DNA from 4 places in the Leptolyngbya sp. NK1-12 genome. Region 2 is predicted to be linked to each of the others. Evidence: predicted binding sites of a transcription regulator. Region 2 holds the regulator's gene; each other region holds the start of a gene.

Region 1 (6,015 bases), 1.4 Mb from region 2:
CATCGTCTTCCAGCGTTGCGGATCGCCGGGAGTAGCCTGTGTATAGGGATAGGCCCATGCCATCAGCACAATTGTGATAATTGCCAGAATGATCCCAATCCGCACCATGTACCAGCCCAAACCGCGAGCAAAAATACTTTCGCTGGGGTCATGGGGCGGGCGCTGCATCACGTTGGGTTCGGCGGGTTCTACAGCTAAGGCAAGAGCCGGTAAACCGTCGGTAACTAGGTTCATCCAGAGAATTTGTAGCGGCGACAAGGGCACTCCGGCGGCTCCAACAATTAGCGGTGAGGCGGCAATCGTCAGCACTTCGCCGATATTGGACCCTAAGATGTACTTGATAAAGCGACGAATATTGGTGTAGACAACTCGACCCTCTTCAACAGCGGCGACAATTGTGGCAAAGTTATCATCGAGCAGCACCATATCGCTGGCTTCTTTGCTGACATCGGTGCCGGTAATGCCCATCGCAATCCCAATATCCGCCTGTTTCAAAGCTGGCGCATCATTCACACCATCGCCCGTCATGGCCGCAATTTTGTTTTGTTTCTGCAGCGCCTGGACGATTCGCAGTTTATGTTCGGGCGACACGCGAGCATAGATGCTAACTCGATCCACATGCTGCTGTAGTTCGGGTAAGTCCATTTTTTCTAGATCGCGCCCAGTCAATACCTCATCGCCGGGGCTGGCAATCCCTAAATCCTCCGCAATTGCCTGCGCCGTCAACTGGTGATCGCCCGTAATCATGACTGGACGAATCCCGGCAGTTCGACAGCGGGCCACCGCCTCCCGCACCTCAGAGCGGGGCGCATCTAGCATACTGATTAGCCCCAGCCACACCATCTCCTGCTCGATGGCTTCTTCGGCCCCTGATGGCGGACGGGTCCCCAAAGGCCGATAGGCCAGTCCCAAAACGCGCAGCCCCCGACTGGCGAAATGGTTATTTTCCTCCAGAATTTGCTGCCGCAGATCAGGGGTGAGGGGTTGCACGGTTTTGCCGATCTGAATCTGCTGACAGCGTTCTAACACCAGCTCTGGTGAGCCTTTGCAGCAGAGAATCCATCGGGCATCAGCCACGACGAAGGGCAGCTCAGCATTAGATACAGGAGTCGTTTTACCGTTGGTTTCGAGCTGGCGAGACAGAATCACGCTCATGCGTTTCCGCTCCGAGGTGAAGGAAATCTCGTCTGCTCTGGGTAAACGATAGGTCCAATCGCTCTGGTTTAGTCCAGCCTTTGCGCCGACCACCAGCAAGGCTGCTTCGGTGGGATCGCCAATAATCGCCCATTCGCCCTGTTCTTTTTGCAAGGCCGCATCGTTGCACAACACTCCCGCCAACAGCAGCGCATGGAGATCGGGATAGCTGGCAACCTGAATCGGAGTATGGCTATGGGCCACCAGAAATTCGCCTTCGGGACAGTAACCCTCGCCTGTGACACGAAAGGCCCCACTCCCTGAGCTAACCATCTGCACCACCATTTTGTTTTGCGTCAGGGTGCCCGTTTTGTCGGAACAAATGGTTGTAACGGAACCGAGGGTTTCTACAGCAGGTAAACGGCGAATCAAGGCATGGCGACGCACCATTCGTTGGGTCCCCAAGGCGAGGGTTACGGTAATTACCGCCGGTAAACCTTCTGGAACGACGGCCACCGCCATACTCAGCGACACTTCCAACAGCTCGCGGAACTTGCCGACGCCCGAGATGATCAACCCCGCAATCACCACCACCGCCACCAGCGCCAGCGAGCCGTAGACCAGCACCTGACTCAACTGATCCATTCGCTGCTGCAAAGGAGTTGGCTCAGTCTCAACCGATTGCAACATCGAGGCGATTTTACCCAGCTCGGTCTGCATGCCGGTATTGGTAACGAGTGCTGTGCCGCGTCCCTGAACGACTTCGGTGCCCTGGAACAGCATATTGGTCCGGTCGCCCACAGATGTGTCTTCGGGCAGTTGGGTGTGGACCTGTTTGCTAACGGCATGGGCTTCCCCGGTGAGGGCGGCTTCTCGCACCTGCAAGTTGATCGCTTCCAGCAAGCGACCATCCGCTGCGACCTGCATGCCGGCCTCCATCAACATCACATCCCCCGGTACCAGATCCTTAGCGTCAATCTCGCTAATTCGGCCTTCCCGCACCACGCGAACCCGCGGCGAGGCCAGATTTTTCAAGGCAGCTAGGGCCTTCTCAGCACGGCTCTCCTGCATGTAGCCCAGAATGCCGTTGAGGATCACAATCGCCAAAATCGCGACCGTATCTTTGAAGGGAATATCGCCTGTGGGCAGTTCTCCGGCTCGCCAGTCAGCAAAATCCAGTAAACCTGAGATGATCGCCACCGCAATCAGCATGATCAGCATGATGTTTTTGAACTGATCGAGCAAGATCACCCAAGCGCTACGTCCGCCCGTGTCTTCTAGCTCGTTCAGGCCATATTGCTGCTGCCGTTCTGCCACCTGTTGAGCAGTCAAGCCAGTTTGACGGTTACTCTGCAACAGTTCCAGCGCTCGATCTGCATCGGAGGTGTGCCAGAGCATTCGCTGGCTCGCTTTTATTTCGGTGGTCATGGATTCAATGCGGCGACAATCAAAATAATCTAGAGAACAATCAGAATCAGAAATTGATCACAAAACTCCATCCTAACCTTAAGCAGTTAGGGCGCTAGCACTTCTGACATGATGAGTTATGTAAACAATAACTAAACTGTAACCAAACTATAACCAGGGCCGTGAAGCTAGAGGCTATAGCGATCCTATAACGGTTGGGAGTCAGAAGTCAGGAGTCAGGGGTTAGATTTTTTCAACAGCCAGAATTTTTCCTAAACAGCTGTTTGAAAAGGATTTTGTCGTCTGGTCCGCTCCCTTTTCTGGGATGCCTGCAAGGCTATAATCCTCCACCGGTAGGGGAGTTTGAACAGCGACGGTTTCCCAAACAGTCCAACCAAACAGTCCAACCAAACAATCCAACCAAACAATCCAAGCCCTTGTTTCACAGCCTTTTTCAGGCTAGTGAAGGACGAAAAACGGGGTGCCAGCGCCCCTGCATGGGAGCTTCGCCCCCACACCCCTCACCCCTCACATGAGTGAAAAACGCTGTATATAGGAAGCAAAATCTTGATTTAAGAACATACTCCCAATAGTCAAAACCCAGACTGTTGCTTACTGTGCCTCCTCCTTCCTAACTCGTGTTTCCTGCCTCCTGCCTCCTAACCAGATTAATTTCCGTAAAGAAACCTAACCTTTCATGCCAAACCCCCAATTTTGTATTTTTTGATACAGTTTAATAGAAAATAAAGCAATGTGCCAGGCGCTCTCTTCATTCACCCCGCCTGTGCAGGAGGAAATGTTTATTATGACAGCCACTCTTTTATCAGACGCCAATCAACGGCTGGAAAAAGCTTTGCAATACGTCACGATCCACGAAGATGCGATCGAGCGCTTAAAGTTTCCCAAAGCTAGCCTGACGGTTTCAATTCCAGTCCGCATGGATGACGGCTCGCTGCGGGTGTTTCAAGGCTACCGCGTCCGCTACGACGACAGCCGGGGTCCCACCAAAGGTGGTGTCCGCTTTCATCCTAGTGTCACCCTCGATGAGGTGCAATCCCTGGCGTTTTGGATGACGTTTAAGTGTGCGGCGCTCAGTATTCCCTTTGGTGGAGCCAAAGGTGGCATTACGCTCAACCCTAAGGAACTGTCCAAGTTTGAACTGGAACGCTTGAGTCGCGGTTATATTGACTTAATCGCCGATTTTATTGGCCCCGATATTGATATTCCGGCCCCCGATGTCTATACCAATCCGATGATTATGGGTTGGATGATGGACCAGTACAGTACAATCCGACGACAAATTACTCCAGCCGTAGTTACTGGCAAACCCCTGACAATGGGCGGCAGCCTAGGACGCGAAACGGCCACAGCAATGGGGGCCTTCTTTACGATTCAAACCTTGATGCCGAAGTATGACCGGCGTCCGGAGGAAACTACAGTTGCGGTGCAGGGCTTTGGTAATGCCGGTTCTGTGATTGCGGAACTGCTGTTCCGAGCTGGTTATAAGGTCGTAGCGGTAAGCGACTCCCAGGGTGGAGTTTATGCCCCAGAGGGGCTGGATATTCCCAGCATTCGTCAGTTTAAAGAGTCAACCCGAGGCATCAAGGCCGTGTATTGCAAAGGCACGGTTTGCAACAGTATTGATCACGAAGTATTGACCAATGCCGAATTACTAGAACTGGATGTCGATATCTTGGTACCAGCGGCCTTAGAAAATCAGATTACTGGAGAAAATGCGGCTCGCATTCGCGCACCCTTCATTTTTGAAGTGGCAAATGGACCGATTACCTCGGCTGCCGATCAAATTCTAGAGGAAAAAGGCATTCAGGTATTTCCCGATATTCTGGTGAATGCAGGCGGCGTCACGGTTAGCTATTTTGAGTGGGTGCAGAATCGCTGCGGCTACTACTGGAGTTTGGAAGAGGTGAACCAGCGCCTGAAGGAAAAAATGACCCGCGAAACCGAGCTGATCTGGGTGATCTCCCACGAACTGTCCTGCTCGATGCGGACCGCCGCCTATGTCCATGCTTTAAAGCGATTGGCCGAAGCCATCGAAGCCAAAGGCACGCGGGATGACTACACTAGCTAGCCGCTCTTCTGCGGCTATTCGGGTATTGTTACCATACCTAAATCCACCATACTCAGATCGGGCCGCAGGTGTTTGGCCTGCCTTAGATAGGCGTGGTGAATTTTGACATAGGGGTCGGGAGTATTGATGTGAATTAAACAGCGGATGCAGCGTTCTAGGCTTCCTTCAACATGCATCTGCTGCACATCCAACAGCGGTACATTTTGCCACAGCGGGCGTTCGCGGGCAACGGAAGCTGGAAAAATCGCATCTAGATCGCGAGTCACCGAGAAGGTAATGCTGATGATATCGTCAGGGTCGAGCCGGTTATAGCGTTCGAGTTCATCGAGTAACTCTGTGACGGCCTCTCGAATCGCCGCCTTAGAATTTTCTGCCGCCGTTGTTGCTCCCCGAATTGCCCTGACTTTCCAGCCCACGTAGGTATCCTCCCTTAAATGCTGAGTTTTGAAATTTGAGATTTGAGTTGAGCCTTGAAGTTTGTTTGAGATTCAAGTTTTGAACCAATTAGCTTTAATTTTTGCATTCAGAGAATTGGTATGAATGGGGTGCTCAAATCATCTATGAGTGTTAATTAGTACACACTAACTATGAATCGTACTCTGGATGCTTGACCCAATTTAACTCAAAACTCAGCATTCACAACTCAAAATCACAACTCAAAATTCACTGCTCAAACCAGACGCTTGACCCAGTTAACTCAAACCTCAACGCTCAAACCTCAACTCTATTAGGGGCGATTAAGGGCGATTAAGGGCGATAAAGCCACAGTGGTAAGCCGCTCGTAGACAATTCGAACTCGACCCAATCTAAGCCAGCGGCAAAGGCGGGCGAAACCTGGCTGCGACCAGGCAAAATCCGGCTTAACAGGCTTTTTGGCTCTTCCAGGGTGTAGCACTGGGTCTTATCGGGGTCGAGTCCGGCTAGTTCGGCAGCCCAGCGGCGGGCGTCTTCTTCGCTTCCAAGCCGATCCACAATCCCCAACTCTAGCGCTTGCTGACCCGTGAAGATGCGGCCATCAGCGAAACTCTTGACCGTGTCCACCGTCAGGTTGCGAGCTTCGGCCACTGTTTGGACAAACTGCTGATAGCTAGTATCGATCAGCTCTTGCAAAATGGTCTGCTCCGGCTGGGTCAAGTCCCGATCGAAGGCAAGAATGTCTTTATAGGGGCCTGACTTGATCACTTTAAAGGAAACACCGATCTTGTCGAGCAGCCGTTCCAGGTTGTTGCCGCGCAAAATCACGCCGATACTGCCGGTGATGGTACCGGGATTGGCGACAATGTGTTCGGCTCCCATGCCGATATAGACTCCGCCAGAGGCTGAAATATTGCCAAAGCTGGCCACAATTTTGACTTTGTCGCGTAATCGCTTCAGGGCGCTATAGA
Region 2 (6,015 bases):
TGATGGGAATTGATGCCATCGAGCTGGCGGATGTGGAGCGTCATCTGGGCATGATTCACCACCGCTACAAAAAACTCGCGTACCAGTTGGGTGTCGTAGGTACCGACCCGCTCGGTGGGAATCTGTAGCCCATAGCTGAGGTGAGGGCGGCCAGAAAAATCCAGCGATACTTGCACCAGCGCTTCGTCCAAGGGTGCAACAAAATGCCCAAAGCGGACAATGCCTTTGCGATCGCCCAACGCTTTGGTCAATGCCTGCCCCAGCGTGATCCCGACATCCTCATTCGTGTGGTGATCGTCAATCTCGATGTCACCTGTTGCCTGCACGTCTAGGTCAATTAACCCATGCGACGAAATTTGATGCAGCATGTGGTCCAGAAACGGAATGCCGGTTTTGGCAATGCAGCTTCCTTGCCCGTCTAGATTCAGGCTGACCTGCACATTCGTTTCTCCGGTAACCCGATGGACTGAAGCAGTGCGGCTAGGAAATTCTAACTGACGCGAAGCAGGCTGATTGTCGGGAAGGTTGGTGCGAGAGTCGCGAGTCTGCATGGTGAGATGCCGAAGAATGGCTACAAGATTTTCTGCAAAAGTTTCTGCAAAAGTTTTCTGCAAGATCTCTATTTTGCCTCAGCATCTGACAAAAAAACGCCACTCAGACCAGAGTGACGTAAACCATTTGACGTGACCAATTCTTAGGGTAGGGATTGCTTGGACGATAACCCTGCTACTGAGATTAACCCTGCTACTGAGACAATTGGGCCTTAAGCGGGGTAGCTGTCGATTTGGCGAGCTTCTTGCGGATAATGGAAGGCAAAACTAGCGGCCAAAAGAGTGTAGCAATAATCAAAACCATCCAGGAGAGGCGATCGGTTTTGGGTGTAGAAGTGTCCTTCCAAAAGGCACGAAATGAAACGCCAAAGACAAGAAGCGCGCCAGTGATGTAGAGTACCATGCTGCTGAATTCCTTGATGCTTACGCCTGTTAACTTGCATCTGTTAACTCGATCAAACCACTTGCATTCGCTGAGGAGTAAGGCTAGAATCACCGATTTTGTTTGATCAAGTTCTGCCAAGCTTCCTGGAGAATACCGAAAAATTGACCTCTGTTCTGCCGTGATTTCACGAATCGTTACGTCTGGTCAAACCAGTAGCTCAGTAGTTTCCGCAAAAAACGCTCTGGCTTCAGAGCAACGACAGGCAGGCGCAGTTCCATCAATTCAGGCAATTCAGCTTATTCCTCAGCTTTTGCAGGCTCAGACATGCCCATAATTTCGTAGCCCGCATCTACGTAGAGGATCTGCCCGGTAATGCCGCTAGCCAGATCGCTGCACAGAAATGCGGCTGCATTGCCAACTTCCAGTTGCGTAACGGTACGCCGCAGCGGAGCCGCCCGTTCCACATGGTGAATCATGTCTAGAATGCCACCCACGGCAGAAGAGGCTAGCGTGCGAATTGGGCCAGCCGAGATCGCATTGACTCGTACCTTTTGCGGTCCCAGTTCAGCCGCGAGGTAGCGCACATTCATTTCCAGCGCTGCTTTTGCGATCCCCATCGTGTTGTAGTTGGGGATCACTCGCACGCCGCCCAAATAGCTGAGAGTGAGAATGCTGCCGCCCTCGGTCATTAATGGCTTCGCATAGCGACTGAGGCTGACCAGCGAATAGGCGCTCACTTCGATTGCTAGAGAGAAATCTTGACGCGATACGCTGCTGAAGTCACCGCTCAAGGCATCTTTGCTAGCAAACGCAAGGCAGTGAATCAAAATATCTAAGCGGCCCCACTTATCCTGAATCACCTCGAATGTTTCCTGCATCTGAGCTTCATTCTGCACATCACAGGGGAGGTACAAACTGGGTTGGAGCGGTTCTACCAAATCTGCCACTTTCTTTTCGTTGCGGCCCTTTTCATCAGGCAGATAGGTAATACCCAGATTGGCTCCTGCGGCGTGAAGCTGTTGGGCAATTCCCCAAGCGATTGAGCGGTTGTTAGCGATTCCTGTCACCAGGGCATTTTTTCCAGACAAATTCAACATGACCCTTCACCCAATGTCGTTTGGCGTCTCAAGAATACTGAAAAACGGGGACGGAAAGAAACTGGTGAGGGAGTTTTAAGTTTTGAGTTTTGGCGACATAGCCTGTACGCTGGGCGTTAGTCTTTGCTTAGGCATGGTGTGTAGTTTTGTAGCTTGCTGCTGTGGAAGTCTTGTGAACCGATGTTGCCCAGATGTAGCGTTGCCAGAGGCAGTAGCAGGGGTTTAAGTTCTACTGCCTTGCAACTTTTGGGTTGAACGGCTATGCTCTATTTTCATTACTCAGAAAAAATTCTGAAAATATCTCAGCAAATAGCATTCTGGTCTGAGATTTCAGCATTGTGTAATTCTTGCTACAAAAAACTATCGCATTCTTAAGTTTAGTGTTTTAAAGTCAGAGTTCTATCACAGTATGATTGTGTTATGCAGCACAATTTATCCTAAGAGTTCTGGCTAAAAACTGGTAGTAAGCGTAAATAAGTACGAAGAGCGCTTCGGGGGTTATTACAACTACAGGCTCATACAGGCTCACGATAATAGGCTAGGGATAAAGGCATGGTAGCGTTGCAAGATAGACCGTTAGCAAATGTATTCCGTCAGTTGAGCGGTGGTGCCTTCCCGCCTGTCGTAGAGACTTACGAGCGCGGCAAAACCATCTTCTTTCCAGGTGATCCAGCGGAACGGGTTTACTTCCTGATGCGAGGGGCGGTCAAACTCTCTAGGGTTTACGAAGCTGGGGAAGAGATTACCGTAGCCTTGCTGCGCGAGAATAGCGTCTTTGGCGTACTCTCTCTGATTACCGGGCACCGCGCCGACCGCTTCTACCACGCTGTTGCCTTTACGCCCGTGGAGTTGCTTTCAGTACCCATTGAGCAGGTTGAGAAGGCGCTCAAGGATAACCCAGAGCTGTCGATGATCATGCTGCAGGGTTTGTCGTCTCGCATCCTGCAGACTGAGATGATGATCGAAACCTTGGCGCATCGGGATATGGGTTCCCGTCTAGTTAGCTTTTTGCTAATTCTCTGCCGCGATTTTGGTGTTCCTGCTCAGGATGGCATCACCATCGATCTCAAACTTTCCCACCAGGCGATTGCAGAGGCAATTGGCTCGACGCGAGTAACAGTAACGCGGCTGCTAGGCGACTTGCGGCAAGACAAAATGATTTCCATTCATAAGAAAAAGATTACCGTTCACAATCCAGTCACCCTGAGTCAGCAGTTCACTTAGGTAAGCTTTGAGTGATAGAAACCCCCCAAATTGGGGGGCAGGAGGGCTTAGTTAGCCTTATATCTTCAAACTTTGCAAATCTTTCAAGTCAGTTAAGCAAGCACAAAGTCAACCTCATCAGCGCCTTTGGTTTTGCCCTGGCCACTGGTCAGTTTCTGCCCTTTTACCTCTACAGCAAAGGGAGTGCTGCCCAAGTTGATGTTGTAATCGGTTTCCTGATTGGTATAGCCAACGCTGGCAATCATCTTGCGGCCTTCGGGTGTGTAAATAAAGGCCAGCATTTGGTTTTTGTTTTTCTTATTGTCGCGTGCCCAAACCACCATGTACTGCTTGCCCTGGTAGTCGAACACCTTGGCTGGACGATTGGGAACATAGCGGCCTGGTTCGCCAAAGCTAACATCGAGGAATTTTTGCAGCGAGGCGTCTTGGACTTTGGCATAGGCCACTTCTGCGGCAGAAGCAGGCAGTTGATCACCCTGGCTTTCATCCGGGACATCTTCCTCACCCCGATTCTTGAAGTAATCAACCGCGGCTTTGGTGCCAATTGCGCCGACGGTAGCAATGCCAGCACCCACTAAGATGTTGCGAAGCAGATTATTACGATTAGTCATGATTCAGCAATATCCTGTAACGTTTTCAACTATAGGAGGGCCGTTCGCGCCTTCTAGGTAGGATTAACAAAAACTTCAGACTTGTAATACAGCCTTTTCCAGGCTAATGAAGTACAAAAAATAGGGTGCAGGGGCCGTGCCCCTACGTGGGGGCGAAGCCCCCACACCCCTCGTACCTTACCAGAGTGGAAAAAGCTATAGCAGGCTGATCAGTCATGAAAAGGGCCGCAGGAGCCGGGAGTCAGAACATTACCTACTCCTGCACCAGCGAGTTTGCCCGTTGATGCTCCGCTAACCGTTGCCCTACAGCAAACCCCACTCCTGACTCCTAGCTTTTTCTAAAGCGCTTCCGGCTCCTGACCTGACACCACCGGAGCCACCTTCTTCAGCTTTAGCTCTGGGTGCTCGCCTTCCACCTGCTGACAATTCCACTCATTACGAAACAGCAGCACCGGACGGCCCCAGCTATCTTTAACGGCAACCGTGTTGAATAAACGGCCTACCTTTTGCAAGGCTTCCCAACCGCCCTCCACCCAACGGGCAACGCTATAGGGCAGCGGATCGAGCAGAGTTTCCACGCCATATTCATTCTGCAAGCGGAACTGCACCACCTCAAACTGAAGCTGACCCACCGCCGCCAAGATTGGATCCCGCTTCGATTCGTCGGCAGAGTACATGATTTGTACCGCTCCTTCTTCGCGCAGTTCATTCACCCCCTTGCGGAATTGCTTGAACTTTGAGGGGTTAGGATTGCGCAAATAGGCAAACAGCTCTGGCGAGAACATAGGAATGCCTTCGTACTCCAGCTTTTGGCCGTTATAAATCGTATCGCCAATTGCAAATACGCCGGGGTTATTCAAGCCAATCACGTCACCTGGATAGGCTTCGGCCAACGATTCCCGATCCTGACCAAACAGCTTTTGGGGGTGAGAGAGCCGCACGGTTTTGCCGGAGCGGGCATGGTTCACCACCATATCCTTCTCGAACTTGCCAGAGCAGACGCGGATAAAGGCAATCCGGTCCCGATGTTTGGGGTCCATATTGGCTTGCAGCTTGAAGACAAACCCCGAAAAGTCTGGATGGGTTGGTTGAATTTCGCCAATCGTGCTGCGGCGAGATGCGGGTTTCAGCGCATAGTCGAGAAAAGCAGTCAAGAACAGCTCGACACCAAAATTGGTCATGGCGCTACCAAAGAAAACCGGCGTCATTTTGCCTTGATGAATCAAATCCAGATCAAACTCGGCCCCAACGCCATCGAGCAGCTCTAGATCTTCTTTGAGCTTGTAGTACAGATCCTGCTCTAACAGGTCTTCGATTCGCGGATCGCCCAAATCAATTACCGTATCAGCCGCTTCCCGGCTACCGTGGGCCGACCGCTCAAACAAATGAATCTGCCGCTGGCGGCGGTCGAATACTCCTTTAAACCGATCGCCCATACCGATTGGCCAGTTGACCGCATAGGTCTGCAAACCCAACTCTTGCTCGATCTCGTCCATCAGCTCAAACGGATCGCGTCCGGGCCGGTCCAGCTTGTTGAAGAAGGTGAAGATGGGAATCCCCCGCATCCGGCAGACTTCAAACAGCTTGCGGGTCTGTGGCTCTAGACCTTTGGCTGCATCTTCCAGCATCACGGCATTATCAGCCGCCGCTAGGGTGCGGTAGGTGTCTTCACTAAAATCTTGGTGGCCGGGAGTGTCGAGCAGGTTGATCCAGTAGCCGTCGTATTGAAATTGCAGCACGGTTGAGGTGATCGAAATGCCCCGCTGCTGTTCCATAGCCATCCAGTCGGAGGTAGCATGCCGCTGTGCCCGTCGCGCTTTCACTGCCCCAGCTTCGTGAATTGCACCTCCATAGAGCAGCAGTTTTTCCGTCAGCGTTGTTTTACCTGCGTCTGGGTGAGAAATAATGGCAAAATTGCGTCGCTTTTCTACCGCAGATTGCAATTCAGTTTCGAGTTCATCAGTAGGCATGAAAATTTATCAACCTGCTCAATTCGGCATGGCTCAACTTTATCTTCCAGCATAGCGAGAAATGCATAATTGGCTATCTCCTCTGGCTAGGGTTTCTTGGTTCCCACGGTTTAGTTGCAATGTGGGAATGCTAAGAAAATCAACAAACCAAGGAGAACATCATGGGTTTATTTGACA
Region 3 (6,015 bases), 2.3 Mb from region 2:
AAAATCACCTACCTCAAGGATCTGGCCCAAAAAGTGGAAGCGGGATTGCCGACGCTAGAGGAGTTAGCCACCTGGGAGGATGAGGCGATTATCCAGGCGCTGATTGCCGTCAAGGGGATTGGCCGCTGGACGGCTCAGATGCTGCTGATGTTTCGCCTGCACCGCTGGGATGTTTTACCTGTGGATGATCTGGGTATTCGCTCAGCCATGCGACAACTCTACGGCCTGCCCGACCTGCCCGCCAAAAAAACGATGCTAGAGATTGCTGCTCCCTGGCAGCCCTACCGCACCGTTGCCTGCTGGTACCTCTGGCGCAGTTTAGACGGCGAACTCAAGTTTCCTCCGGTGGTGTCAGTGGCTCCGTCGTCGATAAGCTGAGGCGTTCAATTTGTTCAGCTAGCGATAGACCCATTTGCTCTAGGGGCAAACCCGCCGAGAGCTGCAAAAACACTTCGGCGATGCCAAATTCCTGCTGTAGAGAGGTCTGTAGCTGCTGTAGGAGCCGGTCCCGTTTGCTGCCGTCATTCCAGCTCACCGTCAAATGGGCCGAAAGCGCATCTTGCCCCAAGGCAATCGTCCAGGCTCGCACCTGATCCACTGCAACCACGCCTTCAAAACTGCGCAGGTGGGCAGCAATTTGCGCTAAATCCAGATGGGATGGCGCTTTTTCCAGCAAAATATCCAAACTCTGCCGAATCAGGGGTATAGCTCCCAGGCCAATCACCACCCCTACGGCTAAGCTGACGGCTCCATCGGCCCAGGTCCAGCCCCACTGCCAGATCACCACAGCGGCCAGCATCACCCCCACCGAGCTAATCGCGTCTGCCACCATGTGCAAAAACGCACCCCGCAGATTCAGATCGTGATGACTGTCCTGGTGCAGCAGTCCGGCATTGATACTATTGATGCCTAAGCCCACCGTAGCCGTGATCAGCATCGGTAAGCTGAGAATTTCCTCACTGGGAGCTTGCAGCCGAGTCAGGGCTTCCCAGCTAATCCAACCGGCTACTACTAGTAAGCCAACTCCATTCGCCAAAGCCGCCAGAATTTCGATCCGACGGTAGCCAAAGGTGGCCTGGGGCGAGGCCGGAAACTGGGCAATCCAGGTGGCTAACAGCGCTAACCCCAACGCTAGTCCATCGGAGAGCATGTGGCCCGATTCCGCCATCAGCGCCAAACTATGGCTAACCAACCCAACCGCAAATTCGGCCAGCGCCGCTGCCAGCAGCAAAATTAGAGCAAGGACCAGCGAGCGAACCTTGTCTTTGGCCGGACGGGCATGAGTGCAGCTCGGCGGACAGTTGAGGGAATGGCCCGATGAATGACGCGCTGAGTGGCTCAAGAAGTGGAAGTGGTTCATGCAAAGTTCAATCAATACATTTAAGCAACTCAATGCTTCTGAGTCTCCATGGAAGCAACGTGGAGCCACCAAGTTCCTGCAACCCCACGCTGATAAATCTTACTGAAGATTCTGCTCTCCATGTTGGTTGGCCCAGGTTGGCCCCTGTTTGCCAATCTGTGTTTGCCAATCCTTGGCTACTGCGGCTTCAGTGGCTGGAACAGAGTTTTAGGAATGACGCCGTGAATGCCTTTGACAATGTCTACCACCTGGGAGACCTCAAAATCGATTGCAGCACTGCCAAACAAGAGGGCATCGGCTTTGGTCAGCCCATATTCTTCATTGGCGATGCGCAAATACTCCCGCACTGCTTTCTTCATCGCCTCGTCCAGATCTTGATCCAAGCCAATTGCATACCAGGCGTCTGCGGTTTCTCCCATCGGGGTAGCCAGGTTCATGCCTTTGTGCAGGGTCAGCTCAAAGGTTGGCGTCAGCGAACATTCGATCGCAGTGAGTGCTACTTCGCCATTGGCCTGAGCACAGTGAGGATCGCCAGAATAAAACAACGCTCCTGGCACCTGAACCGGCAGATACAGACTGCTGCCTATCCCCAAATGCTTAATATCCAGATTGCCGCCATAGAGACCTGGTGGCACCGAATTTTTTGCATCTTCAGGATTGGCAGGCACAACACCCACAAGACCCATAAACGGCTTCAGCGGGATCTCTAAACTACTCAAGCCGTTACTAGGGTGAAACATCCCGATCTGCCGGGTTTTGTCGATCGGAATCACTTTTGTGTAGATGGGGGCGTCGTTCTCTGGAAACTCTCCGGGCAATGCGCCTCTGCCATGCCGATTAGAAATCACCCCATAGGGAACGCGATATTCGATATTCAGCGTTTTGACTTCTAAAACATCGCCCGGCTCTGCCCCTTCCATATAAATTGGTCCGGTAATCACATGCGGCCCTGGCCCGGTCTTTTCCACGTCTGCCTTAATTGTGAGCTGGTCGGGCAAAATATCCTGCTCGGCAATACCGCCTGCGGTCAAAAAGGCAACCGTCTCTCCCTGATCCGGCAAAATCCCTTCATGAGAAACTGTCTCCATCGTGATTCGATCGCCCGACTTGACTCGCAAAATCGGCGGGCTGTCGGGTTTGAATAGCTCACCCCAGATCACGTTTCCCGGCTCAGATTTCACATAGTAGGTTTGTCCAGTAGTGGTTGATCCGGTAGTGGTTTGTCCAATAACGGTCACTTCGCGGGTTGGTGCCGACTGGACCGGAGACAGCAGACCAGTAATCAACGCGACTGCAACGCCTAACCCTATCGCCATTGACCACTGCACCCGAAACTTTTTCAGAACTCTCAAACCCTGGTTGAACCAAGCCCTGCTCATATCCATTCGTTTCCTCACTAACATCACACTCCTGCCATCTCCTGTCGCCTTTGGATCTGCGAGATGGTTAGGTGGCATTAGTGAACAATTTTTCATGTATTCATGTTGTAGCTAGGACTACAGGTTACGGCTTCTGAATTGGGTCTCTGGGTAGAATGAGCGTGCTGGGTTTTTCCGAGGCGTTATGGCAACCTATCAAGTTCGCCTGCTCAACCCTGAGTCAGAGCTGGATTGCACCATCGCGGTACCAGATGACCAGTACATTCTCGATATGGCAGAAGGTGCTGGAATTCGGTTACCGTCTGGCTGTCGGCAGGGCAACTGTTCGGCCTGTGTCGCTAAGCTAATCAGCGGCGAAGTGGATCAAAGCGAGCAGGGCTTTTTGCAGCCTTCTGAGGTAGCCGCCGGTTACACCATCACCTGTGTGGCCTACCCACGTTCGGACTGTACGCTGCTGACGCACCAAGAGGCGGTGTTGTATCAGTCTTCGCTATATTTCTCGACGAAAAAATCTGGCGTTGCTGAATAAGGCTCACAAATAGCCATGCTCGGCCAGAAATGAGGGCGTGATAGAGTCTGACATCGGGTAGGTGGTTTCAAACTCGTCAACGGCTTCTGTATCTGTCTGCTCTACGCTGCCATTCAGCCGCAGAAACTTCTCGACATATTTCCCTAGCACATCACCTTCCAGGTTCACCGGGCTGCCGGGTTGGAGGTCATGCAGATTCGTCTCCGCATAGGTATGGGGAATCACCGCCACCTTAAACCATGAGCCGGTTGCATTGCACTCGGCCACTGTCAGACTGACGCCATTCACGGCAATGCTGCCCTTGGGCACGATATAGCGCGACACTCGTGAATCCGGCACCTGAAAGCTCATTTCCCAGGCGTTGGCGGTTTGCACCGAGGCTTCCAAATAGCCCACCCCATCGATATGACCAGTGACAAAATGGCCGCCCAATTTGCTGCCCACTCGTAGGGACGGCTCCAGGTTCACCGACCGACTGCCACCCGACCATCTCAAAATGGTGCGGCTAATGGTTTCCGGCGAAATAGCGGCCACAAAGCCGTCAGGCAGTAGTTCAGTTACGGTGAGACAGACGCCATCCACTGCCACACTGTCGCCAATCGCCATATCTGCTAAAAGATCAGCTGCCCCACAGGATACGCGCACCTGCTGCTCGCTGAGGAGTTGCAGGGTGCCGATTGTTGTCACAAGTCCGGTAAACACAATTTGTTCGGAGGATTAGGGTAAGTTGACTGAATGTAAATTTTCGTTTCTCTATTTGAACGCTGTTCTATACACAGAACCCTAAATTCGAAGAGGCTTCGTTGGTTTGATTTTCTTGGTTCATCCCGTGCAATCAGGGTTTCATCGAACTATTTCTAGCTCTCTAGATTAACAATTTGACCTTACAATCAGACACAATTGCAGAAGATTGACAGTCTTTCTTAACTATCCCGCTGAGTGATCCAGCAACAGCAGTCAGGATCTAGCAGAAAACCCTAGGGTAGGACCTGATTTGATCCCCATTGGTTTGATCCAGTTCACCTTTCTCTGACGGCTTCTTAGGCATCATTCTCAACAAGGCTTCACTCTTGAAAATAAACCGAGCAATTTGTTATCCTTCTCATTAAGGCAGCACTATTGAGAAGGACAATTCTTATGTACACCGTATCCTCCCTCAAGGCTGAACTAAATGAGCGGGGTTGGCGCTTGACGCCTCAGCGAGAAACCATCCTGCAAATTTTTCAGAACCTTCCCAAGGGTCAACATTTGAGTGCAGAAGATTTGCACATTCTCCTTCAGGATGAGGGAGAGCCGATCAGTTTGTCGACAATTTACCGCAACCTAAAGCTAATGTCGCGCATGGGGATCTTGCGTGAACTTGAGCTGGCAGAAGGCCACAAGCACTACGAGATCAATCAACCCTCGCCTTATCATCATCATCATCTAATTTGCGTTCGTTGCAATAAAACCATTGAGTTTAAGAATGATTCGATTTTGAAAATGGGCGCGAAAACCGCTCAGAAAGAAGGCTATCACCTGCTGGACTGCCAGCTGACAATCCACGCGATTTGTCCGACCTGTCAGCGGTCGTTGTTGCCGATGTAGAAAGCCGCTGTAGGTCGATGTAGAAAGCCGCTGTAGACGCTTGCATTGCTCGCATCATCAAGGCTAGAGCAGGGAGAAGGCTGAAAGGGGCAAACTGTAGACCTCAGCTCGGTTCAACGGATTAGCTGCATTAAGATGGTTGGATCATCAACTTCCCCAACCACGCGGCGGACTGGCTGGGGCCAAACCTTGAGCAGAGTAGGTGTTGCGGTTACCTGATCGGCTTCGGCCTGCTCTGGATGCTTGCGGACATCAATCACTTTCAACGTGTAGGGCTGCTGTAATTGCTCTTCTAGAAGCTGATGCAGCATTTTTAGCATCTGCTCGGTCGCCGTACTGCCGCCAGAAACAAACAGCCGCAAAACGTAGCCCTGCATCGTATGGGACTGGTCGGCAAACCAGATGGGCGTGGGGCGCTTGACGGGCTGGAGGGGGGATGCTGGCTCAATCGCTTCTAACTGAGCTACCAAATCGTGATTTTGCCACAGTTCGGGAAACTGCTGCCGATAGGATGCCAAAACTAATGGATCGCAGAGGGTGGCTTGGGGTGTCGCAATTTGCCAATCCCCCTCAGAGCAACCGAACACCGCGCTCAGCAAGGCCCGTTGCCGCGACACAAATGGATAAACTTCTGCAAAGGTGCGGACCACGCCAGTGCGAGGATCCTGCCAGCGATCAATTGTGGCTGTGAAGCAAGGCACCAAAAAATGAGGCGGTTCGGGTAGTCCCAGCAACTCTTGCAGAAAAATACAAAGTTGCAAATGCCAGCGATTTTGCTTCTGAGGGTCGATGCAATAAACCAGATCCCCGGCTGGCGTAAATACCGCAATGCCTTTGAACAGCGCCGAGCGCAGTGGGATGCTTTCCTTGAGGGGAGTGAAGGCTGAGTCGGTTACATTGCCCATCTCAGTTGAAAATCATAGATTAGGACTTCAGGTTAGAACTGACGGAGAAACCGGCGAATCGGAGCAAGTCGGCTGTTCCCCAATGCTTGTTCCCCATTCTATAGCGCTGCGACTGACCTAGACCAGTTCATCCTGGTTCTACAGTGGTTCTACACTAGTTCTACACCCGATTCAGAGACTAGAATTCCCCTGCCCCCGCCTATGCAAATCTTATTGGTTGATGACGAAGTGGAACTGACTGGCCCCCTCAGCCGG
Region 4 (6,015 bases), 1.7 Mb from region 2:
TATTCCCACGACTATTCCTACGACAAGCATTACGACAAGCATTACGACAAGCACGCTGACAATGGCTACCACAAAGACAATGATTACCACGAGATTGCATTTCATCCAGTGACTGACCCTAACCTGTTGAAGCTAGGCTCTTCGGGTGAAATTGTGGCTCTGCTGCAACAGGCGCTCCTAGATAACGGCTTTGATCCGGGGCCGGTGGATGGTCTGTTTGGCTATCAAACCAAATCAGCCGTGAAGGCCTATCAAGAGGCGAACGGTCTATTGGTTGATGGAATTGCGGGTGGTCAAACATTAGATAGCCTGGGACTGGCTGGCGCAGGTGCCTAATCATCCCAGGCTTGTGCAATGAGCCAATAGCGGAGACAACTAAAGGCTCTTGGTGAAGGGCGGCGTTGTTAAGTTACGGTATCAGCGGTAGTCAAATCAAAAGACTAGCGCTGGAGAGAGGGACGGCCATCCCGATCTCATCCGTCGCTTTAATGCAACGCCGCCTTATTTTATAAACCAATTCGCTGAAAACGACAGCGGAAACGGCAACTATTTTTCGTTATTAACAAATCTAATCAAAGCCTTAAGAAAACGATCGATCTGTCAGGTGAATAAATCAGGGTACCCTGGAGGAGTTGAGGAGTTGTTAACCAGTACAATTGTACCATAAGCAATTTTATGTTTCAACTGCAAGCTCTGATTTTTGATGTGGATGGCACCTTGGCAGAGACCGAGCGAGATGGTCATCGAGTTGCCTTTAACCAGGCATTTGCCGCTGCTGGCCTCGATTGGAACTGGACGCCGGAACGCTATGGCGAGCTGTTAGCTGTTACAGGTGGCAAAGAGCGGATTCGACATTTTTGGCAGCAGTATTTGCCAGAATTTGTGCCTCCTTTGTCTGCTGGCATGAGTGAGCAGGAGTGGATCGCGGGGCTACACAAGGCTAAAACCAACTATTATGTGCAGCTGCTACAGACCGGCGGTATTTCTCTACGTCCAGGTGTGCGGCGCTTGTTAACGGAAGCTCGAGCAGCAGGTCTGCGGCTAGCAATTGCGACAACCACTACCCCCGATAATGTCACGGCTTTACTGGAAGCAGCCCTGGGACCAGAGAGTCTAAGTTGGTTTGAACTGATTGCAGCGGGTGATATTGTGCCTGCCAAAAAGCCTGCTCCCGATATCTACCACTATGCCCTGAACGAAATGCAGCTCGATCCAGCCTACTGCTTGGCTTTTGAAGATTCCCAGGCGGGGTTAGAGTCGGCGCGTCAGGCGGGCCTAACAACGGTTGTCACCGTCAACGACTATACCCGTTCTCAAGATTTCTCCGGGGCTGCTATTGTGCTAGATCATTTGGGTGAACCGGATATGCCTTTTCAGGTGCTGCAAGGTGATGCTGAAGGCGCAACCTATTTCCAGGTTTCGTTAGCGGATGCTTTGCTGAAAGCGTCTCATCGAGTTTAGGTAGAATAACTGCTGTTGCTAGAGATCTGGGCTGAAATATGACTGTGCTGAAATAAAACAGGATTAAAAAAGATTTTTGCCATCTTCGGGTGTAAATCGTCTAAGCTATCTGACAGCCTTAAATTATTCAAGCGATTAAACCGTGCTAAAGCATTTTTCCCTGATTTCACTTGCCGTTTTGGGATTGTGGAGTGCTGCGCTGCCTGTGCAGGGGCAGGCGTTGATTCCCCATGTTTTGCAGTTAGACAGCGAACAACTGGAGCAGCAGGGGCTAATTCTGGCTCAAGAGGCCAGTCAGCTTGCGCAGTTTCAGCAATATCAGCTTGCTTTGACACGGGCGCAGTTGGCTTCCCAACTCATTCCCGACAATCCTCAGGTTTGGGGGTTGCTTGGCAGTTTGTATTTGCAGACCGAGCAGTTTCGTCCGGCGATTCAAGCCTTGCTGAAGGCCCGCTCACTAGATCAGGAAAATGCGGCGGTGCTGTTTGCCTTAGGTTCGGCCTACTTCCGTGAAGAAGACTACAACGCAGCGGTGCAGTATCTCAAGTCTGGGTTGAAAATTAAGCCAGATACACCAGGTGCTCTATTTGATCTGGGCAATGCTTACTATAAGCTGAATCGGTTTGATGATGCGATCGAGCAGTACAGAAAGGCGGTTAAAATCGACGAAAAGTTCTGGCCTGCTGTCAACAACATTGGCTTGATTCGCTACGAGCAGGGCAATACGGACGATGCGGTAGAACAGTGGCGGCAGGCGATTGCCATCGATGGCAATCAGCCAGAACCCAAACTGGCCCTAGCAATTGCTCTTTACGCAGAAGGCATGGAATCTGAAGCTCTGGAAATGGGTGAGGCCGCTCTCCGGCTTGATAGCCGCTACGCTGAAATTGAGTTCTTAGAGGAAAACCTCTGGGGAGAACGGCTGCTAACCGACGCCAAGCAGTTTTTTGCCCTGCCCAGAATTCGTGAAACGCTGGTGCAGATTAATCATGAGTCGGTGACGCAATGAAGCACGCTGGATCGAGGCTCTAAACAAGATCTAGACAAGATCTAGACAAAATGGTAGGGCGGCAAAGGCTCTCCCAGACTTAGTTCCCAGTGGAGCAGTTGGGTTTGCCAGAGGCTTAGGTCAGCTTGCAAATCGGATTCTGCCTGACGGGAACGCAGCACGTAGAACCGTTCGATGCCGTCATTAGTCTGGTTGCCCCGCACTGCGCCAGGATAGCGATCGCGAATCAAGCGGTTGAGCGATTCTAATTCTTGCTGCTGCTGCTGCTGCCATTGGGCTTGATCTTGATAGAGTTGCCGTTTGGCCAAAAAGTAATCTTTGCCGCTAATAGAACTGGCGATGGGTTGTTCTGGCAATGACAAGGGTACAGCCTTGAGGGTGTATTCGGCTTTGTCTTGAAGCTGGCGCAGTTTGTCGAGATAGGTTTGCTGGTGGGCACGTAAATGGTCGAGCAACCCTTGGCGAGAGATGAAGCAAGTGCCGAAGCGGAGCGGCAAAACCGCCGTTTGCTGAAACACTTCTTGAATTACCCGGTCATGAGATAACACTGCCTGCATCAACTGCCGGTCGCTCTGTTGTAATGTCTCAAACGCTAGATCCGGTTCTACTAGAGCGGCCAATTCGGCAAGGCTAACAAGCTCCAGCGGCCCCCAAATTCCTTCGGGCAGCTCTAAGGGGCGATCCCCATTCAACAGAAAGGCATAGGTATACATCGACCGCTAAAGTCCGTATAGGAAGACCTGTGACCCTCGTTAGAAATTGTTACATACTTCGCTAGTACAACTAGCAAGCTGGAGACAAAATCACAGTCAAAAAGAACAAAAAGAATAAAAAGCCCAGCCTGAGCTTGACTGGCAAAAGGCTGAGCAAGGCGAGTATTCAGGAGCACCAAACATTAAGCACCGAATTTTGGCTTAATATGAGTTTCAGTTGGCTCGGACTGGCAACCTAGCGCTGGCGGGCTGCTTCAGTGGCTTTAGCCGCATGGGCAATTTCAGCGAACTTGCCGTTGGTGTGGCCATTGCCATTGCGGGGCTGAATTACCCCATAGCCGCCATGATTGCGCTCGTAAATCACGTTAATTTCGCCGGTTTCCGCATTGCGGAACATATAGAAATCGTGATCAACCAGTTCTAGCTGCTCTAGCGCTTGCTCAACCGTCATGGGAGGCATAGCAAAATACTTCATCCGCACCACTTGTTCGGGCAGGCTAGGCGAGCGTTGATCGTTGATCAGGGATGGTGCAACGGGCTGTTGACTCAGGGCTTCGACGGTTTTTACCGGAGCATGTTTCTTCTCGTGGCGTTTCTCCTTGTATTTGCGCAGTTGACGGGCAATTTTATTGGCAACTAAATCAATGCTGGCATAGAGGTTTTCACTGCTTTCTTCAGCTCGCACAACGGTACCGTTGGCATAAATCGTGACCTCAGCCGTTTGTTTGGGATTAATCCGGGGATTACGAGCAACCGACAGGTGTACATCAACTTCCGTGGTTAGGGTTTGATAGTGACTGACCGCCTTTTCAATCTTTTGATGTACATACTCATGAATCGCATCGGTGATCTCAATGTTTTTGCCCTGGATAACAAGCTTCATAAAGCTTCCTCCCTTGTAGAGTTGGGTCATATCTACACCCTAGCACCTTGTATTCTGGACAACAGACTCGTTAAAGATCTTTTGCATCCGTTGATATTTCTTGATTAGAACTCTAATGTCGATGAAAAAGTTAGGTTATCCCACGCTTGATCCCGGCAATCCAGCGTCAGTCCTGTCTTCTAGGTTAGGTACAGTTTGCTATGTCTACTCGTCGCTGTTTGTTTTATCACTGCGGATTAGTGCCCTATGAAACGGCCTGGAACTGGCAGCAATCCTTTGTAGCCGAACGTCGCCAGACTGCTGACTTGGATGATGTACTGCTGCTATTAGAACATCCACCTGTTTACACGCTAGGGCAGGGTGCGAGTTTAGATTTCTTAAAATTTGATCTAGACAAAACGTTACATTTGCTCTACCGCACCGAGCGCGGCGGAGAAGTCACCTACCATTGTCCGGGGCAGCTAGTCGGCTATCCAATTCTGAATTTGCGTCACTACCGGCAAGATTTGCACTGGTACTTGCGGCAGCTCGAAGAAGTGCTAATTCGGGTTTTGGCCCTCTATGGGCTAACCGGTGAGCGAATTCCGGGTCTGACTGGCGTTTGGGTGAAAGGATGCAAGGTGGCGGCGATTGGCATCAAGGTCAGCCGTTGGATCACGATGCATGGCTTTGCGCTCAACGTTTGCCCTGATCTGAGCGGCTTCGAGCAAATTGTGCCCTGTGGCATTGCCGATAAACCAGTGGGTAGCCTAGCGCAGTTTGTGCCGGATGTTGACATCGATCAAGTACGCCAGCAGGTGGCAAGCTGTTTTGCTGAAGTGTTTCAGGTGGAGTTGGTTGAAGAATCTTTCGCGAGCGGAACGCTCGCACTCTAATTTATTGTTTAATTTGGTTGAATTACCCATAAGGTCAGCCTGCGACTGGCCTTATTGTTGATATAAGGTGATCGGGAATTTGGTTGAGTAACCCGCGAAGGTGAGTTTTGTCTGGGTAGACGCGGTTTCTAACTGCCAACCTGCTTAAACTGCTGCAACGCTTCGATGATTGTCACATTTGCCTTAGGAAAGGGAAATTGGTCCAACTCATCAAGATCAACCCAGCGTGCTTCGTCGCATTCAAGTGGTTGCGGCTCACCGGATATATGCCGACAGTGGTATACATTCAGCGTTACATGGAAGTGACTGTAAGCGTGGTCAATGGTAATCAAATGATCGCCAACTTCAATTTCAATCCCAAGTTCCTCTAGAATTTCTCGACGAATACATGCTTGTATAGTCTCATTTGCTTCAAGCTTACCACCTGGAAATTCCCACAGACCGCCTAGCAACCCATCCTGACGGCGGCGGTCGATCAAGATTTGTCCCTGGTCGTTCCAGATTACGGCTACGCCAATCTGCTTGTGGGGAATGGCAGTCCGGGTTTCGTTTACAGGCAGTTCGTTTTGCATATTGGTGCGATAGGCGTGACAGTATTGATTCCAAGGACAAAGTAAGCAGGCAGGCTGTTTGGGTGTACAGAGGGTGGCTCCCAAGTCCATCAGCGCTTGGTTAAAGTCGCGGGGATTGTCCAGATCGAGCAGTAGCTCCGAGGCTTGCCAAAGCAGGGAAGTGGCTCGGTTGGGGGGTATTTCCAGGGCCAGCAGTCGCGCTAATACTCGCTTTACGTTGCCGTCTAGGATCGGCGTAGGTTGGTTAAACGCAGCGCTAAGAATGCCGCCTGCGGTGGTTCGCCCGATTCCGGGCAAGGTGAGGACGGCCTCTAGACTGGTGGGAAACTGGCCACCCTGCTGCATTAGCTGCTGTGCTGCCTGATGCAAATTGCGAGCACGAGCATAGTAGCCCAAGCCCTGCCATGCCTTCAAGACCTGCTGCTGGTTCGCTGCGGCCAGAGCTGCAATCGTAGGAAACTGAGCCAACCAGCGTTCGTAGTAGGGAATCACGGTTTTTACC

What was found. The regulator NtcA, encoded in region 2, controls nitrogen genes in cyanobacteria. The targets are predictions, from matches to a motif close to TTTGTANNNNNNNNTACAAA.
Region 1: the regulator NtcA is predicted to act here: its motif matches at 3,255-3,274, upstream of HJG54_RS03290 (Glu/Leu/Phe/Val family dehydrogenase).
Region 3: the regulator NtcA is predicted to act here: its motif matches at 2,844-2,863, upstream of HJG54_RS07090 (acetamidase/formamidase family protein).
Region 4: the regulator NtcA is predicted to act here: its motif matches at 4,113-4,132, upstream of hpf (ribosome hibernation-promoting factor, HPF/YfiA family).

What each region holds. Positions count from the first base shown of each region.
Region 1 covers NZ_CP053586.1:891,680-897,694, reverse strand. The annotation lists gene HJG54_RS03295 (cation-translocating P-type ATPase) at 1-2,562, opposite strand, end outside; gene HJG54_RS03290 (Glu/Leu/Phe/Val family dehydrogenase) at 3,347-4,630, shown strand; gene aroH (chorismate mutase) at 4,645-5,046, opposite strand; gene sppA (signal peptide peptidase SppA) at 5,378-6,015, opposite strand, start outside.
Region 2 covers NZ_CP053586.1:6,102,790-6,108,804, reverse strand. The annotation lists gene hisB (imidazoleglycerol-phosphate dehydratase HisB) at 1-551, opposite strand, end outside; gene HJG54_RS26235 (hypothetical protein) at 745-954, opposite strand; gene fabI (enoyl-ACP reductase FabI) at 1,233-2,033, opposite strand; gene ntcA (global nitrogen regulator NtcA) at 2,586-3,257, shown strand; gene HJG54_RS26220 (hypothetical protein) at 3,350-3,868, opposite strand; gene prfC (peptide chain release factor 3) at 4,207-5,838, opposite strand; gene HJG54_RS26210 (tellurite resistance TerB family protein) at 6,000-6,015, shown strand, end outside.
Region 3 covers NZ_CP053586.1:1,767,373-1,773,387, reverse strand. The annotation lists gene HJG54_RS07100 (DNA-3-methyladenine glycosylase family protein) at 1-378, shown strand, start outside; gene HJG54_RS07095 (cation diffusion facilitator family transporter) at 332-1,360, opposite strand; gene HJG54_RS07090 (acetamidase/formamidase family protein) at 1,537-2,739, opposite strand; gene HJG54_RS07085 (2Fe-2S iron-sulfur cluster-binding protein) at 2,924-3,268, shown strand; gene HJG54_RS07080 (riboflavin synthase) at 3,272-3,970, opposite strand; gene HJG54_RS07075 (transcriptional repressor) at 4,406-4,855, shown strand; gene HJG54_RS07070 (circadian clock KaiB family protein) at 4,969-5,760, opposite strand; gene rppA (two-component system response regulator RppA) at 5,962-6,015, shown strand, end outside.
Region 4 covers NZ_CP053586.1:4,377,024-4,383,038, reverse strand. The annotation lists gene HJG54_RS18690 (peptidoglycan-binding protein) at 1-336, shown strand, start outside; gene HJG54_RS18685 (HAD family hydrolase) at 676-1,461, shown strand; gene HJG54_RS18680 (tetratricopeptide repeat protein) at 1,604-2,470, shown strand; gene HJG54_RS18675 (GvpL/GvpF family gas vesicle protein) at 2,512-3,183, opposite strand; gene hpf (ribosome hibernation-promoting factor, HPF/YfiA family) at 3,419-4,066, opposite strand; gene lipB (lipoyl(octanoyl) transferase LipB) at 4,267-4,941, shown strand; gene mutY (A/G-specific adenine glycosylase) at 5,070-6,015, opposite strand, start outside.